Regions from separate parts of the Yersinia massiliensis genome, predicted to be linked through region 3. Evidence: predicted binding sites of a transcription regulator. Region 3 holds the regulator's gene; each other region holds the start of a gene.

Region 1 (7,605 bases), 610 kb from region 3:
TCAGTTCGATCATGAGAGTCCTTCACAGTGACAGTGAACAAATTGCGCTTGTGGAATATACAGTACCTGCTGATTATGGATGTGTAAACATCTGGATGGCTAAATGGGAAATATGACGATGACAATTTTAAATCACACACTGGGTTTTCCGCGTGTTGGACTGAAACGTGAACTGAAAAAGGCACAAGAAAGTTACTGGGCTGGCAACTCCACGCAAGAAGAATTGCTCAATGTGGGTCGTGAATTGCGCGCCCGCCATTGGCAACAGCAGCAACAAGCTGGCATTGATTTAGTGCCAGTGGGTGACTTTGCTTGGTATGACCATGTATTGACCACCAGTTTGCTGCTGGGTAACGTTCCAGAGCGCCACCAAAACGCGGATGGCTCGATTGACTTGGATACCTTATTCCGCATCGGCCGTGGCCGTGCACCGACAGGTAAACCGGCGGCAGCGGCAGAAATGACCAAATGGTTTAACACCAACTATCACTACATGGTGCCTGAGTTCCAACAAGGCCAGCAGTTTAAGTTGGGCTGGACTCAGCTACTGGATGAAGTCGATGAAGCGCTGGCGTTAGGCCATAAAATTAAGCCGGTCTTGCTGGGGCCTGTCACATATCTGTGGTTGGGCAAAGTGAAAGGGGAGCAGTTCGACCGACTCTCTTTGCTAAAAGACATTCTGCCAGTGTACCAACAAGTCTTGGCTGAACTGGCTAAACGTGGCATTGAGTGGGTCCAGATTGATGAGCCCGCGCTGGTGCTAGAATTGCCAGCGGAGTGGCTGGCAGCCTTCCAACCGGCATATCAGGCGCTACAAGGTCAGGTTAAGTTGCTGCTGACCACCTATTTCGACAGTATCGGTCATAATCTTGACACTATTCGCGCGTTGCCAGTGCAGGGTCTGCATGTTGATGTGGTCGCGGGTCAAGATGATATTGCGCAACTGAATGCACAGTTGCCAGCCACATGGTTGCTCTCTCTGGGGGTGATTAATGGTCGTAACGTTTGGCGAGCCGATCTCAGCCAGTGGTTCGAGCGCCTGAAACCACTGATTAATGGTCGCCCATTATGGCTTGGCACCTCTTGCTCCTTATTGCATAGCCCAATTGATTTAAGTGAAGAGACGCGTCTCGATGCTGAAGTCAAAAGTTGGTTCGCCTTTGCCCTGCAAAAATGTGCTGAATTGGCACTGCTAACACATGCGCTAAATGAACCGAGTGACGATAAATTGGCTGAGTTGGCCGCTTACAGCGCACCTATTCGCGCTCGCCGAGCTTCCAGCCGTGTTCATAATCCACAAGTGGAACAACGTCTGGCGGCAATTACAGCGCAAGATATCGAACGCCAGCAGCCTTATGAAGCGCGTGCGCAAGCGCAGCGTCTACGCTTCAACTTGCCAGCTTGGCCGACCACCACTATCGGCTCATTCCCACAAACCACCGAAATTCGGGGCCTGCGTCTGGACTTCAAACAAGGCCGTTTGGATGGTAAAAACTATCGCACGGGTATCAGTGAACATATCAAGCAAGCCATCGCTGAACAGGAACGTTTGGGGCTGGACGTGCTAGTACACGGTGAAGCTGAACGTAATGACATGGTGGAATACTTCGGCGAACATCTGGACGGTTTTATCTTCACACAAAACGGCTGGGTGCAGAGCTACGGATCCCGTTGCGTGAAGCCGCCAGTGATTATTGGTGATATCAGCCGTCCTGAAGCCATCACGGTTGAATGGGCCAAATATGCTCAATCACTGACAGATAAGCCGGTAAAAGGCATGTTGACGGGGCCGGTCACCATTCTGTGCTGGTCATTCCCGCGTGAAGATGTGAGCCGCGAAACGATTGCTAAGCAAATTGCATTAGCGCTGCGTGACGAAGTGGAAGACCTTGAAAAAGCAGGTATTGGTATCATTCAGATTGATGAACCAGCACTGCGTGAAGGGCTGCCGCTGCGCCGCGCTGATTGGCAAGCTTATCTGCAATGGGCCGTTGATGCCTTTAAATTGAATGCCGCGGTCGCGCAAAACGATACTCAGATCCACACGCACATGTGTTATTGCGAGTTCAATGACATCATGGATTCCATTGCGGCACTGGATGCGGACGTGATAACCATCGAAACTTCACGTTCAGATATGGAATTGCTGGAATCATTTGAAGATTTCGCGTATCCGAATGAAATTGGCCCCGGCGTTTATGATATTCACTCACCGAATGTGCCAAGTGTGGAATGGATTGAGGCGCTATTACGTAAAGCCGCCCAACGCATCCCAGCAGAACGTTTGTGGGTCAATCCCGACTGCGGCCTTAAAACGCGTGGCTGGCCGGAAACTCGTCAGGCATTGGCTAACATGGTGCTAGCTGCACAGCGCCTACGTGAAGAACGCGTTTAACTAGCAGATACCTGCCTAATGACACGTCTATCTCGCGACTTGTCTATTTAGCCGTGTGTCTACTTAACAATGATTAACTCTGTGCTGTGAGATTTGGGCGCTTAATGCGCCCTTTTTTATGGTGGTTATTGATCACTTTCAGGCACAGGGTTGGCGGCTACACCGTGCTGGGCAAACCAGTCAAGCATGCGTTGCCAGCCATCAAGAGCAGACTCGGCATGATAATTGGGGCGATAGTCAGCGTTAAATGCATGCCCCGCCTCTGGATAAACAATGATTTCGGCATCAGCATTCGCGGCTCGCAATGCTTGACGCATGATGTCGACATGTTCCTGCGTGATACTGCCATCTTTGCCGCCATACAGCCCCAGCACGGGCGCAATGAGATCGATAGCGACATCAACAGGATATTTCGGGAGCAGTAAGGTCTTTTCACCCACCAATTTACCATACCAAGCCACAGCAGCCTTTAACTGTGGATTGTGGGCGGCATACAACCACGCAATTCGGCCGCCCCAACAAAAACCGGTGATGGCTAATTTGCTGGTATCGCCGCCATGACGAGAGGCCCAATGTGCCGCGTGATCAAGGTCGACCATCACTTGGCGGTCTGGCACTTTACTCACCAGATTTTTGACTAACGCATTGATATCTTCATATTCTTTAGCATCACCTTGACGAAAAAACAGCTCAGGGGCGATAGCCAGATATCCCTGTTTCGCTAATCGACGGCAGATATCCTGAATGTGTTCGTGCACGCCAAATATTTCTTGAACAACAATCACGACAGGATAAGGGCCAGTATGTTGTGCGGGTTTGGCAATATAAGCGGGCAATTCATCACCCTGAGACGGGATCGTGGTTTCTCCGCAGTGAATACCTTGGTGATCGGTATGGCGGGTCGTCGAGGCCAGTGGTGCGACGGCGGGTGTGAAGCCACCTGCAGCCTGTCTGAGTGTCATCAGTAGATCAGTTTTCACTGTGGTCTCCTTGCATATGAAGAAAAATTACCCAATACAATATGACGGCTTTGTTCTCTGCTATCGATTTTAACTATAGGTAATCTTTGAGATTAATGAGATCAGGTTTTGTCGTGATTGATGACTTCGCTGTGACATAGCAGGCATTTGATAAGTCATACTGGCCAATATCGATAAGATATTGCGACAACATTAATCAATGAGTTCTATCATTGCTATTTACGTACAAAATAGCTGCTGGTACTGGCTATTCTTGGCTAAAAAAGCATCTTAATAAATTGTTAATGTGATTTGTGTCACAAATTAAATGTATTCAACATTATCATTTCTTTTATCAAGGTGACTGTCATCACGAAATAATGTGATGATTTTGAGTAAAGTCGTTACCTGTACCTCCCTACAACATCTCTCATGAAAGAGGAGTCTCAAACATGGCTAAATCTGACGTTTTTCACCTAGGCTTAACTAAAAATGATCTGCAAGGGGCGACTCTGGCAATTGTTCCAGGTGATCCACAGCGTGTTGAGAAAATCGCTAAATTGATGGATAACCCAGTACATCTGGCTTCCCATCGTGAATTTACCTCATGGCGGGCAGAGTTAGATGGTAAAGCCGTGATTGTTTGCTCAACGGGTATTGGTGGTCCATCGACCTCAATTGCTGTTGAAGAGTTAGCGCAGCTCGGTATCCGTACCTTCCTGCGTATTGGTACGACTGGGGCTATTCAGTCACATATTAATGTCGGTGATGTCTTGGTCACCACTGCTGCAGTGCGTTTAGACGGTGCCAGTTTGCACTTTGCGCCAATGGAATTCCCTGCGGTAGCAGATTTTGATTGTACAACGGCGCTGGTTAACGCTGCAAAATCAGTGGGCGCAACAACTCATATTGGTGTAACGGCTTCTTCAGATACTTTCTATCCAGGGCAAGAGCGCTATGACACTTTCTCTGGCCGCGTTGTGCGCCGCTTTAAAGGCTCAATGGAAGAATGGCAATCAATGGGCGTGATGAATTATGAAATGGAATCTGCAACTTTGCTGACCATGTGTGCCAGCCAAGGTTTGCGTGCGGGCATGGTTGCTGGGGTGATTGTAAACCGTACCCAGCAAGAGATCCCAAATGAAGAAACCATGAAAGCGACGGAAAGCCACGCAGTGAAAATTGTGGTAGAAGCCGCACGCCACCTGCTGTAACTGCTCGCGGTTAGCTGGCTACAAGCCAATAAGTGCATGACGAACGGGCCAATAAGTGGCCCGTTTTTTATTTCATCAGATTATCTGTTAAGGTCTTAGCTGACATAGTGAACAATAATAAGAGGAAATATGACGCAGCCGACTCATTTTCATCCTTCCCTATTGCCGCTTGATGGTGGCATTAATTTTCGAGATCTCGGTGGTAACCTTGCTGCTGATGGTCGCCGTATCAAGCGTGGCCTGCTATTTCGCTCTGGTTCACTCGACAGTTTAAGCGCCAAAGATTGTGATTTTCTCAGTCGCGGCCCTGCGGCTCAAATTATTGATTATCGCGATGCTGATGAAGTGCTATCCAAACCTGATGTCTTGTGGCAAGGGGCCAGTTATCACAATATTCCTGCGAATCCACTGAGCAGTGAAGTGAATGCCAATCTAGAGAAACTCACTAACGAGACACTGGCGACGTTTGATGCACGCGCCTTTATGTTAGAGCTTTATCGCCGACTACCCTTTAGTAATCTGGCCTATAAGCAATTGTCAGGTTTGCTGCAAAACTGCGCTTCTCCAGAGCATGCTGCGGCCAGTATCGTCCAACATTGTGCTGTCGGAAAAGACCGCACTGGCGTGGGTTCTGCTCTCGTACTATTTGCACTTGGCGCGGATGAATCAACCGTATTAGAAGATTACCTATTAACGGAAACGACGTTGGCACCATTTCGTGAGCACATGCTGGCTCAGTTGTCGCTGAAACTCAACGCTCAGGCACTCGGCCAATTTGCATTCGTGTTATCCGCCAAAGAAGAGTTTATTCAAACCGCATTGCGTAGTATTCAAGAGCGATATGGTAGCCGAGAGCAATGGCTGCAACAGGAGTTTGGTCTGGGTAGCCTTGAGCGCGAAAAGCTTCAGTCATATTTTCTAGAGTAATGACTTCCGTACTTTAAATACTGGCTGGCTATTTCTTATTGATCAGCGTCACCGGTTTTTAAATCCCCGTTTTACCGACCTTTAAATCCTGTTTTACTCATTTTTAAATCCTATAGTGCCGCCACTGGGCGGCTCTTTTTAACCGCTTAATGGTAGAAACTACCGCTTAATCAGATTGCTGATATTTCTCTTAGGCGCTGAGCGTATGTTAACGCCTGACAAATTCCCTGGAGAGAATGCTCATGCAACATGCGATTACCTTTGTTATCGCCTCCGCGTGTATCCTGACAATATGCTACCGCTTATACGGTATCTTTTTTGTTCGTAAGGTACTGCGAGTCGATGATACTGAAGTCACACCTTCCCACACCTTTGAAGATGGTAAAGATTACGTCCCAACTAAAAAGTGGGTGAACTTTGGCAGCCACTTTGCAGCAATTGCTGCCGCTGGCCCTTTGGTTGGCCCAGTACTTGCCGCGCAATATGGCTATTTACCCGGTTTCCTGTGGTTATTAATCGGGTGTGTTATCGGTGGTGCCGTTCACGATACGGTCGTGCTCTTTGCCTCGATGAGACATCAGGGAAAATCCCTGTCCGAAGTCGCTAAAGCAGAACTCGGTCCAGTTGCGGGTTGGTGTACTGGCCTGGCAATGCTGTTCATCATCACCATTACCATGGCTGGATTATCAATGGTTGTGGTACATGCTCTGGAACGTAACCCTTGGGGGACGTTCGCGGTGTTCATGACCATTCCTATCGCTATCTGCGTGGGATTATGGGAACGCATGACCGGTAGCATGAAAGGGGCTTCTTATGTCGGTATCGCTGCCATCATGGTATGCGTATTTGTCGGCCCTTATATTGAAGGTACTTGGCTCGGCGAATGGTTAATGCTGAAAGCAGACACCGTTAGCATTATTTTGCCAATGTATGCTTTCTTTGCGACTGCGTTACCTGTTTGGATGTTATTGACTCCTCGTGGTTATCTTTCTAGTTTCATGAAAATTGGTGTTTTCGGCGCACTGATCGTTGGTGTTGTATTTATTAACCCTGAAATCCAATTCCCCGCATTAACACAGTTTATTCATGGTGGCGGCCCTGTTTTAGCTGGCCCAGTCTGGCCGTTTATCTCGATCACCATTGCGTGTGGTGCTATTTCTGGTTTCCATGCCTTTATCGGGTCTGGTACGACACCAAAACAGATAGACAAATGGAGCGATATCTTACCTGTTGGTTTTGGTGCAATGCTGGCCGAATGTATGGTTGGGGTGATGGCCCTGATCGCGGCAACCTCTTTGCATCCGGCTGACTATTTTGCGATTAACTCTTCCGCTGAGGCTTGGAGCTTGCTTGGCATGGAAGTGGTTAACTTGCCACAACTGAGCCAAGAAATCGGCTTAGATCTGTATGGACGTACCGGTGGTGCTGTGACCTTAGCTGTCGGTATGACTGATATCTTCATCCGTGTACCCTGGTTCAGTAGCATGGCAGCTTACTTCTTCCAGTTTGTTGTTATGTTTGAAGCTGTCTTTATTTTGACAGCGGTTGACTCAGGCACTCGTGTTGCTCGCTACCTGCTGCAAGATTTCTTGGGCGATATTTGGGCACCATTAAAACGTACCGATTGGTTACCTGGCACTCTAGCATGCAGTGTTATTGCTTGTGCGCTTTGGGGTTACCTCCTCAATTCTGGTGATATCAACTCTGTTTGGGCACTGTTCGGCGTATCTAATCAGTTAATGGCTTCTGTTGGCTTAATCATCGGCGCGACGATTATTCTGCGGTTGGCAACCAAGCGTATATACATGCTGACGTGTGTGATTCCTCTCGCTTATCTGTTTGTCACCGTAAACTATGCCGGTTACTGGATGATCACCCACGTATACTTCAATTCAGCGGCTAAAGGCTACAATCTGTTCAATGGCATCATCTCTATTATCATGATGACACTGGGCGTGATTATCCTGATATCCGCACTGAAAAAATGGCGTGAATTGTGGATCCGCAGATCTGCTGAGATGGCTGGCAATAAAGTCGTGACAGCCAATGCCTAATATTTCACATTCATTGCGTTAACCTGCATACCCTTCATTTTTGAAGTCGCCATGCA
Region 2 (7,605 bases), 470 kb from region 3:
GCTTTGAATACTGTTCACATCCTGCTTTGAACGCTCCATCGCCAATATAATGCCGATAACGAAGGTCACGAGGAAAGGATGGGTATTGAAGAATCCCATATGGCCTTTCATGGCCCGCGCCAAGTCATTCTTATTGGTGTGGATCTTTTTCAGCGCCGGCAACAAGCCATATAGCCAACCGGAAGCCTGCATACGCTCATAGTTAAATGAGGCTTGCAACAGCATGGAACGCCATGCCACACGGTTGATATCTTTCTTCGTCAGCTCCGCACCGATAGTTTGGTCTTCATAGATATTGTCGTTGCCATCAATAACTGACTTTTCAGTGATGCTGGCGTCGGGCAAAACTTGAGTATTAGATACCATCTTCGAATTCCTCTTTCTGAGTGCTGGAAGTCTGTTGTGGAGTGGAGTCTTTACGCATGAAATCGATGAGCGCCATCGCCAACGCCGCGGCAGCAATAGCCAATACCGGGAGTTTTAGCCAAGCGGCGGCGACAAAACCGAGAATGAAATAGGGGATATAGACATTTTTCATCATGATCTTCAGCAACACGGCAAACCCGATTGCTGGCATGATGCCACCTGCGACGCCTAGGCCGTCAATGAGCCGAGCGGGCAGCACATCGATGACTGTTTTGGCATGATCTGCCCCAAAATAGATGGGCAAAAATGCACAGAGAAAATAGAAGGTACCGAGTGCTAATAACGCCAGATAGTTAACGCGTTCAATGCCCGCGGTATCGGCGTTCGCTGCCATTCGGTCGCAACGGGCCATGACACCAGACATGATAGAGAATAGGAATGTGATACCCATTTGTACGGCAACCGCGAATGGCACGGCAACACCGACGGCGACTTCTGGCTTAACACCGGCCGTAATCGCAAAGGCGGTGCCGACAATGGTACCGATAATCACGTTTGGCGGTTGAGCGCCTGCCAGCGGTGCAAGCCCCATCCAGACCAGCTCAAGGGTACCACCGGTGAGGATCCCCATATGAAGGTCGCCAAGGATCAGACCAACCAACGGCCCGAGTACCACTGGGCGGTGCATATGCGTGAGGCCATTGAACATATCCAAGCCAGCAATAAAGGCCAGAATCCCCAACGCGAATGCCTGTAATAAGCTAATTTCCATAGAAAATACCTCAGAGGAGTTTGTAGAGATCCTGAGCGGGCTCTGTCGGCACGCCCTGAATAAAACATTCCACCCCTGCTTTTCTCAGGCCATAGAAAGCGGCAATATCCTGATCATCGACAGAGACGGTTTTCGCAATTTGTTGTTTACCTTCGACATAGTGCATGTTGCCGACATTAATTCGGGTCACAGGCACATCACCGTTCACCAGCGTGAGAAAGTCTTCGGGACTTTTACAGACCAGCAAAATTTTCTGCCGGTCAGTGGCACGATGAATATTGTCGATGACTTTCTGCAGCGGCCAAAAGCGCACGGCAATGCCTTCTGCTAACACCATTTCCATCAAGTTTTGCTGAACTTGATCTTCGGCCACTTCATCATTGGCAACCAAAACCAAATTCGCGCCAGCAAACCCCACCCATTGAACACCAACTTGGCCATGAATGAGACGCTCATCAATACGACTTAAGACAATGTTTGGCATGCTTTTTTTTCCTTATTATCATTGTGTTAATGGGACGGCGACGTTCCCATGCAGGCCGCATGGTACTGGCGCAATACATCCTGAATATGGTCAATAATCAGTTCGTGCGGTGTGGCCTCAAGCCGTCCGGCACGGACCTCGGTGTACTGAAGAGGCAGATACTGGCTAATCAACGGCAGTGGGATCGGTTGGTCCGCTAAGTTACTCATTAATCGGGAATAAGCCTCGTTAATCTTGTCATTAGGCCAGTAGTAACGAATGCGGTCAGAATAGCTGTAGCTACGTGCCAGACGGCAGGCATCGTTATTACCGTGATAATGATGTTTCCAATGCTCCGGATGTTCCAGCATGACGGTTTCCAGTACATCCCGTAGCCCAGAACTCGGGTATGGAGGCTGTAATTCCTGCTCGATAGCCGCCAGAGAGAAAAGTGCTTCACGTAATGCGAAAGTGAGCGCGGGGCCGACTTTCAAAATGGCAAAGTGATTCTGAACTAACTGTTGCAGGGCGAGCGGAGTTTGGTAATCGGTGGAGTGAGCTTCAAACACCATGGTGTCAAACTCTTCGATAGTGTGGCTGAGAGCAAGAGATTTCTCAGGCTGATAATCAATAACATGAGTATGATCGAATTCTACGCCTGGTTGGACGACGAGCCCGATAATCCGTGGCCACAAATCGTGCAGACCTTGTTGCTCAAAAGCGTGGCGGTGAGCCTCTAATGTCGCTTTTGCCGCCCGCGGTGAGGTGACCTCAAGTGTGAGGAGCGTTTCGTGTGCGCCACCCGGAACGGGGACTTCTGTGCCGATAACATAAACTAGATCGGATGACCCTTGCTTATCCTTGCGGGTCTGTTCCGCAATTAAGGCTAACCTTGCTGCTCTTGCGGCGACGATTTCATCGGTTAAAGGCACTGGATCATCGGCACACGACATGCTGCAATCGAGGTGGATTTTCTTAAATCCAGCGGCAACATAATGGCGAATGAGTTCTTCTGCCTGAGACATTGCTTCAGCCGCTGGGGCATTCTGCCAGCGGTTTGGCCCCAAATGATCGCCGCCTAATACCAACTGATGACGAGGAAGGTGATGTTTATCGGCCATTTGCTCAGCAAATTCACGAAAATCAGCTGGGGTCATACCGGTATAGCCGCCATACTGATCCACCTGATTAGAGGTCGCCTCTACTAATAAGATAGATTGCGTGTCACGGGCGTGGCGCATTGCCGCTTCCAGCACCATCGGATGAGCAGAACAGACGGCAAAAATGCCACATCGGTTATCGTGCTTATGGTCAGCCACAAACTCGGTTAAATGTTTCACTTTCCTCTCCGTATTGGGTTTAGGTCACTTCTGCCTTTCGGTTCGTTTCACTTGATACTGCTTTATGGATCGATAAAAACAAAACGAAAGGTATCGGAAATGGGATCTGTTTCGCAAAAGAAACATAATGAAAGGGTGATTTCGGGTTCAGGCGCACTATTTGACCTAAGGTAAAGACTTGCTTTCCGGCAAAAGAAAGGCGTTAATAGCCGAAGTGAAATGAAACGAAAGGCTTTTGGAAAGGATCTCATATGAGTAATACCGATTCGGCAATGGATAAGCGTATCACCGGCACCAGTGAAAGACGTGAACAGATCATTCAGCGTCTTCGTCAGCAAGGAAGTGTTCAGGTTAATGATTTATCGTCATTTTTTGGTGTTTCTACGGTGACGATCCGTAACGATTTGGCCTTTCTGGAAAAGCAGGGCGTCGCGGTGCGTGCTTACGGTGGTGCGCTAGTGTGTGATGCTGGGGGGGCTGGAATTGAACCGACGGTTGAAGATAAAAGTGCCCTGAATACGCCTTTAAAACGAGGTATCGCGCGCGTTGCTGCAAACCTGATCAAACCTGGGCACCGCGTTATTCTCGACTCCGGTACCACAACCTATGAAATTGCGCGCCATATGCGTCATCACAAGGACGTCATTGCGATGACAAACGGCATGAATGTCGCGAATGCCTTGCTTGAGGCAGAAGGGGTAGAGCTGTTGATGACGGGGGGGCACTTGCGCCGCCAATCCCTTTCTTTCTATGGCGATCAGGCTGACCAATCGCTGCAAAATTATCACTTCGATATGCTTTTTCTCGGGGTCGATGCTGTCGATCTGGAGCGGGGTGTGAGTACCCATAATGAAGATGAAGCGCGGTTAAACCGCCGGATGTGTGAAGTGGCGGAGCGCATCATTGTGGTCACTGATTCCAGTAAATTTAACCGCTCCAGTTTGCATAAAATTATTGATACTCAACGCATACATATGGTGATTACCGATAAGGGCATCCCAGAAGAGAGTTTGAATGGTTTGCGTAAAGGTGGGATTGAAGTGATCCTCGTTGGGGAGTAAACCCACTCCTCTCTAGCCAAGACGTCTCACCGAGTCAGAGTTGCAGCCTGCTAGATGCCGGCTGCAATAGTTTTAAATCGTCACAATAACGAGGATATTTGCCGTAAAGCACCGGCGTTGAATGCCTCGCTTATTTGAATATCGCTTCACCGCTAGGTGAGATAACGTGACTAAGTCGTAGCACGTGGAAAGGCAGATATTCAATCATGATGGTGACATATTGATTTCGATACACCCCATATAATCACTTTTAGGCATTAATTATTTATCATAAATATTAATGTGAATATGATAATGACAGCCATTATGTAGCATAAAAGTATATTGGCAAAGTCTGCAGGGGAATAATCTCTGAAACGAACAAAAATAATCATTAATATAAATAAACAATGCAAGATACTGATTTATTTAACCTGATGTCATTTTCTTGACACTTTTCCTTAACATAATTCAATGATGAGAATACTCAATAGTGCTTTTTATTTTTGATAAATTAATATGTTATTGCTGTGCATTTATAGCCTACACTTAATCACTCATTAGCGAGCAACACTATTATAGCGCCGAGCATAATAATGCGTTAATCGTGAACAGAATCGCTTAATTCTGACCAATATGAGGTGACATGTGTTTCAACCAACGTCTTATCCCCATGCCGTAACGAATGAATTAACATCATACTGGGCTAAACGTGCTGAAGGTTACAATCAGGTCAGCAATGACGAGTTACAGAGTAATAAGCAACAAATTTGGCTTAATTTTATTCTCGGGCTAGCGCCGCAAAAAGAAACCTTAAAAGTGCTGGATATTGGTTGTGGGCCTGGATTTTTTGCCGTCACCTTAGCCATGGCGAAACACCAAGTCACCGCAGTGGATGCCACACCGGCGATGTTGGAGCAAGCCAGAAATAACGCCCAACAGCACCACGTGGATATCGAATTTGTGGAATCTGATGTGCATCAACTGCCTTTTGCCGACAATCAATTTGATCTTATTGTCACCCGTAATGTCACTTGGAATCTGGCCAACCCCGCAAAAGCGTATCAAGAATGGTATCGGGTATTAGCCAATGAAGGGCGGTTACTGAATTTTGATGCTAACTGGTATTTGCGTTTGTACGAACCGCAACGCGTGGCGGGTTATGAGCAGGATCGGCTTAATGTTCAGAAAGCGGGTGTCGAAGACCAATATTTACACACAGATACTGTGACGATGGAAAATATTGCTCGGCAGCTACCTTTGAGCCGAGAGTTACGCCCTCACTGGGACTTTGCGGTGCTGGTGGATTGTGGTTTCCGACGGATACACATTGATCTTTCTGCGGCAGAGGCGTTGTGGGATGACACCGAAAAACTGAATAATGCTTCCACCCCGATGTTTCTTATCGCAGCAGAAAAATAACGACATTATTCATTTACCCCACTGTATTGGAGTCATTTAATGCGCTTAACTTTCGCTCCTCTGCTATTTCTGTTTGTGTCTGTTTGTGGGCTTTTTCCCCTTGGAGCATTGGCACAAAACAGTTCCCAACTAAATTATGCCAGCACTAAAGATATCCGTGACATTAACCCTCACCTCTACTCGGGGGAAATGGCTGCACAGAATATGGTGTTTGAATCACTGGTCATTAATACCGATGAAGGCGTAAAGCCTTTCCTCGCACAAAGCTGGACGATCTCTGATGATGGGAAAACCTATACTTTTCAGTTACGCAAGGATGTCAGTTTTAGTGATGGCGAAAGATTCAATGCCGATGCTGCCAAAAAGAATATCGATGCTGTACTGGCTAACTACCAACGGCACGCATGGCTAGAATTGGTCCGTCAGATCGATAAAGTGAATGTCACGGGTGAATATGAACTTCAGCTAATCTTGAAAGAACCCTATTACCCAACGTTAGTCGAGCTGGGGCTAACACGTCCTTTCCGCTTTATCTCCCCAAAAGATTTTATTAATGGGCAAACCCGTGAAGGCGTGAGTGCTTATTCGGGGACAGGGCCGTGGGTATTAGAGCAACATAACAAGAATCAATACGCGATATTTGCGGCCAATGATCACTACTGGGGCCAGAGCCCGAAAATTGACCGAGTACAGTGGCAGGTCATCCCTGATCGTCAGAGTATGTTGATGGCGTTACAAAAAGGGGATGTGCAGCTTATCTTTGGTGCTGATGGCGATATGCTGGACATGGATACGTTTGAGGCATTGCAGAATACCGGCAAATTTACCGCAGTAATGAGCCAGCCGATTGCTTCGCGCGCGCTAGTGCTCAATAGCAGCAAAGCAATCACCGGTGAGCGAACCGTCCGTCAGGCACTGCAATATGCCGTCGATAAAAAAGCCATTGCAGAAGGTGTGATGGATGGAACGGAAACGGTCGCCGATACGTTGATGTCACGGCATGTCCCTTATGCTGATATTGACCTGCCGGTTTACCATTTTGATCCCGCAAAAGCCTCGACGCTGTTAGAACAGGCGGGCTGGGTATTCCCCCAAGGGCAATCTTTCCGCAGTAAAGCAGGCAAACCTTTACAACTGATGCTGTCTTACAACAGTAATAACGCAGCGGAGCGTGAAATTGCTGAAGTTATTCAAGAAGATTTTAAAAAGGTCGGCGTTGATTTAAAGATTGTCGGTGAGGAGAAGCAGTCATTTTTGGATCGCCAAAAATCAGGTGATTTTGATATTCAATATTCATTATCTTGGGGCACCCCATATGACCCTCAATCCTATGTTTCGTCCTTCCGTATTCCCGCCCATGCTGATTATCAGGGGCAAAAAGGGCTTGCCAGCAAACCCAAAATAGATCAAATGATTGGCGAACTTTTGGTCTCTCCAGATGAAAAACAGCGTCAGGCTTTATATCAACAATTGTTCACCTTATTGGCTGAGGAAGGCGTTTATATTCCGCTGACCTATTCACGCACCAAAGCGATTTATAGTAATCAGCTTCGTGGGGTGAGTTTTAACCCCTCCCAATATGAAATCCCGTTTGAAAAAATGTATTTCGAGCCAAAAGCATAATTGCTGTAGAGAGAGTTGATAGGGTAATAGAGTGATGAGAGTTTCACCCTATTACCCTGGGATTATCAATAACGGGAGAGAAAATGCGCTACTATTTGATCCGACGATTGTTGTTGATGATTCCACTGGTGTTAATGATCTCTTTCGTGGCATTTGCCTTAATGAGCTTGTCGCCGTCAAATCCCGCTGAAGTTGCACTGCGAGTGAATGAGATTGTCCCCACGGATGAAGCTATCGCCGCCATGCAGCACGAGTTGGGGTTGGATAAGCCTTTTCTGAGCCAATATTTCTCTTGGCTAGGACGCAGTCTACAACTTGATTTGGGCACTTCGTTTATTACTCGCAAGCCTGTACTGCATGAGTTTCTATTGGCTTTACCAGCAACGTTGAAGCTCGCATCCTATTCACTGGGCATTATCATGCTGCTATCACTCTCATTGGGGATGATGAGTGCGTTACTGGCTGGAACGCGGCTTGATAAGGGCGTGCGTGCTATTTTATTCGTGTTGACAGCAGTGCCCAGCTATTGGATGGGATTATTATTAATCTGGCTATTTAGCCTGTATTGGGATCTGCTGC
Region 3 (7,605 bases):
TGCCATCTTTAGCGACCCACGCGGTTTCTTTATCCAGCGAGACACCGGCTCTGGCGCGCAGACTGTCACCCTCCTCCAGAGACACCTGGCTGCCATAGGGGTCGCTGAAGGGATCGAAATTCACCCGTGAGTAGATGAGTTGTATCTGGGGTGTCAACGAGAGTCCGTTACCCAGAGAATAACGCTTGCCGGTTTCCAATGACGTCGCATAGCCACGACCACGGTTGCCGTTGGCAACGGCGTGCCCCTCCGTGCCGGAGTTTACGTCACTGTCAAACCACAGGGTTTGTACCTGCCCATCCACATACACACCGTCATTGCCATACCAGGTCAGAGAAGCACCCAGACCATAAGCCGATGTGTCAATTGAACCATAACCAAAGTAAGAGTTAATATCCGCGTCTGCCTTGCCATAGGTGAAGTTTACCCCTCCGATCAGCAATGAACCGTCCTGACTCTGATGTAACGGCACATCTATCCCCGTCTGGAGTTTCCACACATTGATGTCACGCGCCGAACTGCTGGTCGAGCTGGCAGGGGACGTGACCTGATGCTGACCGTCGATACGGCCCCATGCCCACGGGGTATCATCAAGGTTGTTTGGGGCCTGTTCTGATACGGCCTTTTGTGACCAGTAATGATTACCGACCCGCTGTTGTAGTGTCGGTAGCGTATTTAAGGCGGCCAATATCTGAGGATATTGCTCATATAATGGCACCCCCGCCTGATAACGTGGGCCAGAACCCCCGTCTGGCTCCTGCGGCTCTAGCGGGTTGTCTAAGGTTGAAAAGAGGTACCAGTCTCGCCCCGCCGTTGCGGCATTCCCGCTGGCATGCAGGGTATAGGCATACGCCCCCCCAATAACAGCCTGCTGACCATCGGCAGTGATGTAATCGCCCGCCAGTGAGAAGGTGTCATCCGCTGCTAGTCCACCGACACCAATAATATTGATACCGTTGACAGTTTGAGCCCCGAGGCCACCGAGATTGGTGACTTTAACGGCAGTGTTGCCATCCGCATTGCCCATAATGGCCAGATGGTCTGTCGGAGAATTATCATCTCCGAGTTGGGTCTCGATATGCAACTGACCGGTATTACCCGTATAATTTCCAGCGACAGTAAGGGAACCCACAGAGGACATGCCTGGAGCTACTATCCCCGCATTAACGGTACTGCCGACGATCCCCTCTCCAGCCAAGGTGCCAGTTGTCGCGACGAATACATGACTGGCGGCAATATTGCCCGTGGCGGTGACGGCCAATGTTCCCTGGTTGATAAGGGTATCTCCCGTATAGGTGTTGACCGAGTCCAGTGTCAGTGTACCCATCCCCGTTTTAGTCAGAGACCCGATACCGGAGATGACGCTATTGGCGCCAATGTCAAATCCGTTGGAATCGATGGTACCCCCACCGGCCAACAGTTCGAAGACGCCTGCCCCAGTGAAACTGATGAAATTAGCATTTGAGGCGCGGGCTTGCAGTGTGCCATTATCAAGTGACAGGGTTCCCTGACCAAAAATCTGTCTGGCACTGACCAGACCACTATTTTCAATCAACAATGTCCCGTCGCCGTCTCCTCCCACGGTCAAGTTGTTGGCATTATGCCACTGTGATCCTGTGCCACTCACCGTTACCACGCCGACACCGGTAGGATATAAACCAATGTAACTGTTCTTCATCACAGACACTAAACCACCATCGACGATATTCAGTGTGCCGTTGCCTTGGAATCCCGTCGCTATTCCAGCCATGATATTCCACTGCGATCCAGGGCCAGTTATTGTGACAGCGCCTGTGCTACTTGCTCGATAGCCGATAATGCCGTCATTTCCCGCGATAGCTATACCGCCATTTTCAACCAGCAACGTACCACTACCTTCACTGCCTACATTAATATTGGAAGCGTTTATCCATTGCGATCCAGAACCGGTTATTGTGACGTTTCCTGTACTCCCTACTAGGTTGCCAATAGCATTTATTACTGGAATGTCTGGGGTACCAGGATCCTCATCTGACACGATACCGCCATTGGTGATAATAAGTGTTCCGCTGCCTAAATGGCCCACATTCAAAACACCAGAATTGTTCCATTTCGATCCCAAACCATCGACGGTGGCTATTCCTGTCGCACCAGCATTGTAACCAATAAAACCATAGTCACTTGATACCCTCCCCCCGTTTGAAATATGAAGTTCTCCGTTTGTGGTGACCCCCACTGTCAAATTACCGCCGGCATCAAAAGGTGAGGCTTCTGAACCTGGCACCGTCATTATCTGCCCACCATCAATTGTCACTGCGGCATACGTAGTCCCCTCAATCAGCATCAATAAAAATGCAATGACTATATATCTGGCAAAAAGGGAGTAATGAACCTGGCATGATTTTCTTTTAACAGAAGAAGTCAATAAATGCTTCAAGTCAGGATTATTGCGGTGGCTTTCATCGGCAGCGGAGCCTGACAGCGCTGAATGTATAGGAGAAAGATATATAGGCATCGTAATGTACCTATTAAATGAGGGGGGACTTACTGTTAAGTATATTATTCAAACCGACGCCGGTGAAAATATTCTACAAAATCGAAGAGAGTATTATTCAACCTTGCTTCATTCGGAAAAATGCGGTCGTAACGCTCTCGATATGCCTCCCATTCTTTCTGATCACGCTGAATCTCGTCACTTCTTACTTCGCCAAATACCATGATGCGGTTGCCGCTGCCAAGCCATGGCTGAAACGGTATGCATGACACTGAGATGCGCGAGTATCCGCCGCAAATTACGTTCCATTTCAGAAAGTTGTGTATCAGAGGCCACTTGAGGTAATTGAACAAAGTCAGTGTCTCCACCAAGGCTGTCAGATTCCAACCGCTGCTGGCATTGCTGAATCGCCATCTCGCATAACTGCAAATAATCCGTGGCTTGTTTGGTGCTCATCATCAAATGAGGGGTGCCGGCAGATGGCGTGGATTCAATGGAAAGGTGTTTTCGCGTCAAGATAGTCATCTCATTGATATGGGCCGCAATCAGCTCACTATGGGTTGCCCATAGCTGCATATCCGCCAAATATTGAGAGTTGAAACCCGGTTCTCGCATCGCCTGATTCAGCGAGCTGAGCACGGCATTACTGGCTTTATTGACCTGAATGCGATCATAAGATAGCTGGGCAACATCCGGTGGCGTCGGCGCTAGCAGTAAGCGTAGGATATTCTGATAAGCGCTCAGTGCCTGATGGGCATTCTTACGCAGTAACCCGTTTTGCCACTGTGGCCACAGCCATAATGCGCTGGCAAAGGCCAGTGCGCACCCGATCAAAGTATCCAGTAGACGTGGGACTAAAAAGTCAGCCCCCTCGCCTGTCAGCAACTGCAAAATATACACCGCTGTGATGGTTCTACCGATGACCGATAGCCCGTAGTTCTTACGTTGCACAAGCGTGGCTGCCAATGTGATGAGCAGCATAATGCTCAGTGTCGTCCCTTCCGGCATACGTAGATGCAATAAGCCCGCGGCTAAAATCAGCCCGACCAAAGTGCCGAGGGCGCGGTGATGAATGCGGACTCTCGTGGCGTTATAACCGTTTTGCGTTACCAGCATCACGGTAAGTAAGATCCAGTAGGGTTTTGGCAACTGCATCAATGCCCCAATATAGCTGCCAGCGGCTAGTGTGACGCCTAATCGGGCTGCATCGCGCAATGCTGTGGAGTTAAACGACAGATAGCTGACGATCGCGGACCATAAGGGTTGCTGTTGTTGCCCTGACATCAGCTCACGATCGTACAGGGGACGTCGATTACTCAGAAGTTGGTCAATTTGGCGGATATGGTAGTAGCAAAATTGTGCCACAGGATTATCGGGGTGCTGCTGGGCGATCTCCTCTAGCTCAATGAGTGCATCGCCGGTGGTGAAATGGTTTGTCGCATGATGATGATAGAGAATGTCATCAGCAATAGTGCGCAACTGAGCCACGATAACTTGGGCGTTGCGGCTCAAGACGGCTTCAATTTGACTGTGTTCCACCAATGCTTGTACTTTCTCCGGCTGATTCAGCGCCGCAGTAACATGCTCCTGCAGATCGAGCGCCATCTGAAATAACCCCAACAGCCGTTTTTGCTCTTTCTTCGTCGCATTTTTAATAAGATTAAATTGTTGATAAAGCTGATTAATTTTATCCATTATCTTTTGCTGTCGATCGAGCAGCGGCGGGAGGGCTTTTTCTGGCTCTATATGCTGTGATAAAAAATTATATTTAGCGTCACAATAATCTGCTAGTAAATCATATAGTTGACTTAGAGGCTCGCGAATGGGCTGGTCTTTGCAGAGCCGAAACCACAACCAATTAAAGACGCCGTACCAGAGCGTTCCTACCGCGCACAACAGTGGCGCTTGCCAGATAGGCGCACGGTCCACCATGCTGAGGCTAAAGATGGCGGCAATTAACGCGGCAGGTAATAAGCGGCCATGGAGCGGGCTGATCGCGCCATTAACACCGAGCAGCAGCGCCAGCCCTAACATGATCCACGGCAAGGGAATGTGCCACAGCAGTAATTGCTGCGTCAGGAAGCTGGTCAACGTGAAGAGTGCGCCACCAATAATCAGACGGCGGAAAAAATGCTGATGGGGAGTATCCAGCGCCGCAATATTGCAGCAAGCAGGGATCAGAGCAAACATCAATCCGAGCCGCAGCTCGCCAAGGGCAAACCCGAGGGCGGCGGGAAGACAGAGCACCAATGTTTGGCGTAACGCGTAGTTCACTTCAGGATGATAAATAACCCGTTGCCATTTCATGTCGGCCCCAGAAATTTATGGTTTACAAACCTGCGTGAGAAAACCGGTACCGAGAGTTTCGGCACCGGTTTTGAGGGAATTAACGAGTGCCGTAAACGACAATCGTTTTACCGTGTGCGGAGATCAGGTTTTGATCTTCCAGCATTTTTAGTATCCGCCCCACAGTTTCGCGGGAGCAGCCAACGATTTGACCAATTTCCTGGCGGGTAATTTTAATCTGCATCCCATCGGGGTGGGTCATGGCATCAGGTTGTTTTGCCAGATTAAGCAGTGTTTGTGCAATACGCCCAGTCACATCAAGGAAAGCAAGGTTACCCACTTTCTCGGATGTAATCTGTAAGCGGTTCGCCATTTGCGAAGACAGGCGCATCAAGATATCTGGGTTGACCTGAATCAGCTGACGGAATTTTTTGTAAGAAATTTCAGCCACTTCGCAGGCAGTTTTTGCTCTAACCCAAGCACTACGCTCTTGGCCTTCTTCAAATAATCCAAGTTCACCGATGAAATCCCCTTGGTTTAGATAGGAGAGAATCATCTCTTTACCTTCTTCATCTTTGATAAGCACCGCAACGGAGCCTTTCACGATGTAGTAAAGCGTTTCGGCCTTTTCACCTTGGTGAATCAGCGTACTCTTCGATGGGTATTTGTGAATATGGCAATGAGACAGGAACCATTCGAGAGTCGGGTCTGTTTGTGGCTTGCCGAGAACCATTCGCTGTTATCCTCTGTTGTTATCGCAGCCTAACTAAACAGGGCTCAGAGTTCCCTGTACGGCGTGCTTATAAAATACACTTTCTTTATACCCACCATCTTGACGCCTGTTGGGTATAGCATATTAATTTGCTCAACTGCCGAAAGGTATAGCCAAGATACCTACTGGATAGAAACCTTACACTGAGTATCGATCACTACCCAATTTAATTCTAGAAACAATACTTTCGGTTCTGTTTGTAGCACAGGATGAGGTCAGTGTCTTGTGTTGTATCGCTTCAGCATGATGAACATCGGGTTACATTGCGACTTTATAAATGAAAGGGTAGTCTGGATCAGAAAATTTAACTGGGAGCGAGCGTTATGCAGGCACGTGTGAAGTGGGTTGAGGGGCTGACATTTTTGGGTGAATCAGCGTCAGGGCATCAGGTTTTGATGGATGGTAATGCCGGTGATAAGGCACCCAGCCCGATGGAAATGTTGCTGATGTCAGCAGGTGGTTGTAGCGCGATTGATGTGGTCTCTATTTTGCAAAAGGGGCGTAATGATGTGCGCGATTGTGAGGTCACACTCACCTCTCAGCGCCGTGAAGAAGCGCCGCGTCTGTTTACGCAAATCAATTTGCATTTTATCGTTAGCGGTAAAGGTCTCACCGACAAAATTGTTGAGCGTGCAGTGGAATTATCAGCAGAGAAGTACTGCTCTGTTTCTCTGATGCTAGGTAAAGCAGCGACCATTACCCACAGTTTTGAAATTCGTGACGTCGCTTAAGCGTGTTTTTCGTCCTTGAAGCTGCAGGAGGTTGCATCCGCTCACCCCAATCACTGACTGAGGTCAGTTCATTGGGATAAGTCCGCTTGCCGCCGCCTTGCAGTTCCAATCGCTATGATGCGTAAAACCAAGATGTCTACGTAAAGCGTTAAATGATTTTTTTGCCTTCCAGCAGTTGCTGCACCAACGGGGCCATAATCAGCTCCATTGCTAATCCCATCTTCCCGCCCGGCACCACCAATGTATTGATATTGGAAATAAACGAGCCTTGTAGCATTGCTAACAAGTAGGGGAAATCAATCTGATCCAAGCCACGGAAATGAATAACCACAAAACTTTCATCCAGCGACGGGATGGCTTTCGCGGCAAAAGGGTTTGAGGTATCGACGGTCGGCACGCGCTGGAAGTTAATATGAGTGCGTGAGAACTGCGGCGTAATGTAGTTGATGTAATCCTCCATGGAGCGTACAACGGAATCCATCACCGCTTCACGGGAATGGCCACGTTCACCGGTATCGCGCACCAGTTTTTGAATCCATTCTAGGTTGACGATGGGTACCACCCCTACCAATAAATCGACATGCTTTGCCACATCGTGATGTTCAGTCACGACACCGCCGTGTAGCCCTTCGTAGAACAGCACATCGGTAGGTTCAGGCAAGGGTTCCCAGGGTGTAAATGTGCCGGGAATCTGGTTATAAGGCACCGCTTCATCGTAGGTGTGTAAATATTTACGTGAACGGCCTGTGCCGTGTTTGCCGTATTCCGACACACTCTGCTCTAACTGACCAAAATCATTGGCTTCTGGGCCAAAATAGCTAATATGCCGGCCTTGATCCCGTGCTTTACGGATGGCGGCATCCATTTCAGGGCGGGTATAGCGATGGAAGCTGTCACCTTCGAGTTCTGCCGCGCGGATATTCAACTGCTGGAATATTTTACGAAACGCCAAACTGGTGGTGGTCGTCCCTGCGCCGCTTGAGCCAGTAACGGCTATAACCGGATGTTTAGTTGACATATTAACGGTAACTCCATGGGGTAAGCGCCTCAGTGGCCAAGCGGCATTTGCCAGTATTTTTATCGATAATGGTTATTCTTAGGGCAAATCGTCTGGCTTGTCATCTTGATTTTCATCAAAAATTCTCATCGTCAGGCTATAGGGTTATGAGTGTTCTTCTGCATCCGCGCGGAATGAACCACGGGGCATAATATTGATGGTTTCGTGTAACTCGGACCACACCAAAACCACGTCACCACTCACTAATTGGCGGCGAACATCCTCAACTTTTTGTGCCAATGAGCGTTCATGCTCGCCGTAATCCGTGCCTTCACGCAGCACAAAG

Evidence for each region. The regulator CRP, encoded in region 3, controls carbon source genes, mostly activating them, when cyclic AMP is high. The targets are predictions, from matches to a motif close to ATGTGANNNNNNTCACAT.
Region 1: the regulator CRP is predicted to act here: its motif matches at 3,660-3,677, upstream of udp (uridine phosphorylase).
Region 2: the regulator CRP is predicted to act here: its motif matches at 3,041-3,058, upstream of DA391_RS03320 (DeoR family transcriptional regulator).

What each region holds. Positions count from the first base shown of each region.
Region 1 covers NZ_CP028487.1:4,633,925-4,641,529, reverse strand. Annotated here, with positions in the region: gene metR (HTH-type transcriptional regulator MetR) at 1-13, opposite strand, end outside; gene metE (5-methyltetrahydropteroyltriglutamate--homocysteine S-methyltransferase) at 119-2,395, shown strand; gene DA391_RS21595 (dienelactone hydrolase family protein) at 2,521-3,375, opposite strand; gene udp (uridine phosphorylase) at 3,807-4,568, shown strand; gene DA391_RS21585 (tyrosine-protein phosphatase) at 4,698-5,495, shown strand; gene DA391_RS21580 (carbon starvation CstA family protein) at 5,738-7,549, shown strand.
Region 2 covers NZ_CP028487.1:724,478-732,082, forward strand. Annotated here, with positions in the region: gene agaE (PTS N-acetylgalactosamine transporter subunit IID) at 1-366, opposite strand, end outside; gene agaW (PTS N-acetylgalactosamine transporter subunit IIC) at 356-1,138, opposite strand; gene agaV (PTS N-acetylgalactosamine transporter subunit IIB) at 1,149-1,622, opposite strand; gene kbaZ (tagatose-bisphosphate aldolase subunit KbaZ) at 1,649-2,941, opposite strand; gene DA391_RS03320 (DeoR family transcriptional regulator) at 3,193-4,002, shown strand; gene DA391_RS03325 (class I SAM-dependent methyltransferase) at 4,630-5,403, shown strand; gene nikA (nickel ABC transporter substrate-binding protein) at 5,443-7,026, shown strand; gene opp1B (nickel/cobalt ABC transporter permease) at 7,110-7,605, shown strand, end outside.
Region 3 covers NZ_CP028487.1:257,732-265,336, forward strand. Annotated here, with positions in the region: partial or broken gene DA391_RS24660 (autotransporter outer membrane beta-barrel domain-containing protein) at 1-1,360, opposite strand, end outside; partial or broken gene DA391_RS24665 (hypothetical protein) at 1,586-2,494, opposite strand; gene DA391_RS01070 (YccS/YhfK family putative transporter) at 2,672-4,780, opposite strand; gene crp (cAMP-activated global transcriptional regulator CRP) at 4,860-5,492, opposite strand; gene DA391_RS01080 (OsmC family protein) at 5,855-6,262, shown strand; gene DA391_RS01085 (phosphoribulokinase) at 6,411-7,280, opposite strand; gene DA391_RS01090 (YheU family protein) at 7,425-7,605, opposite strand, start outside.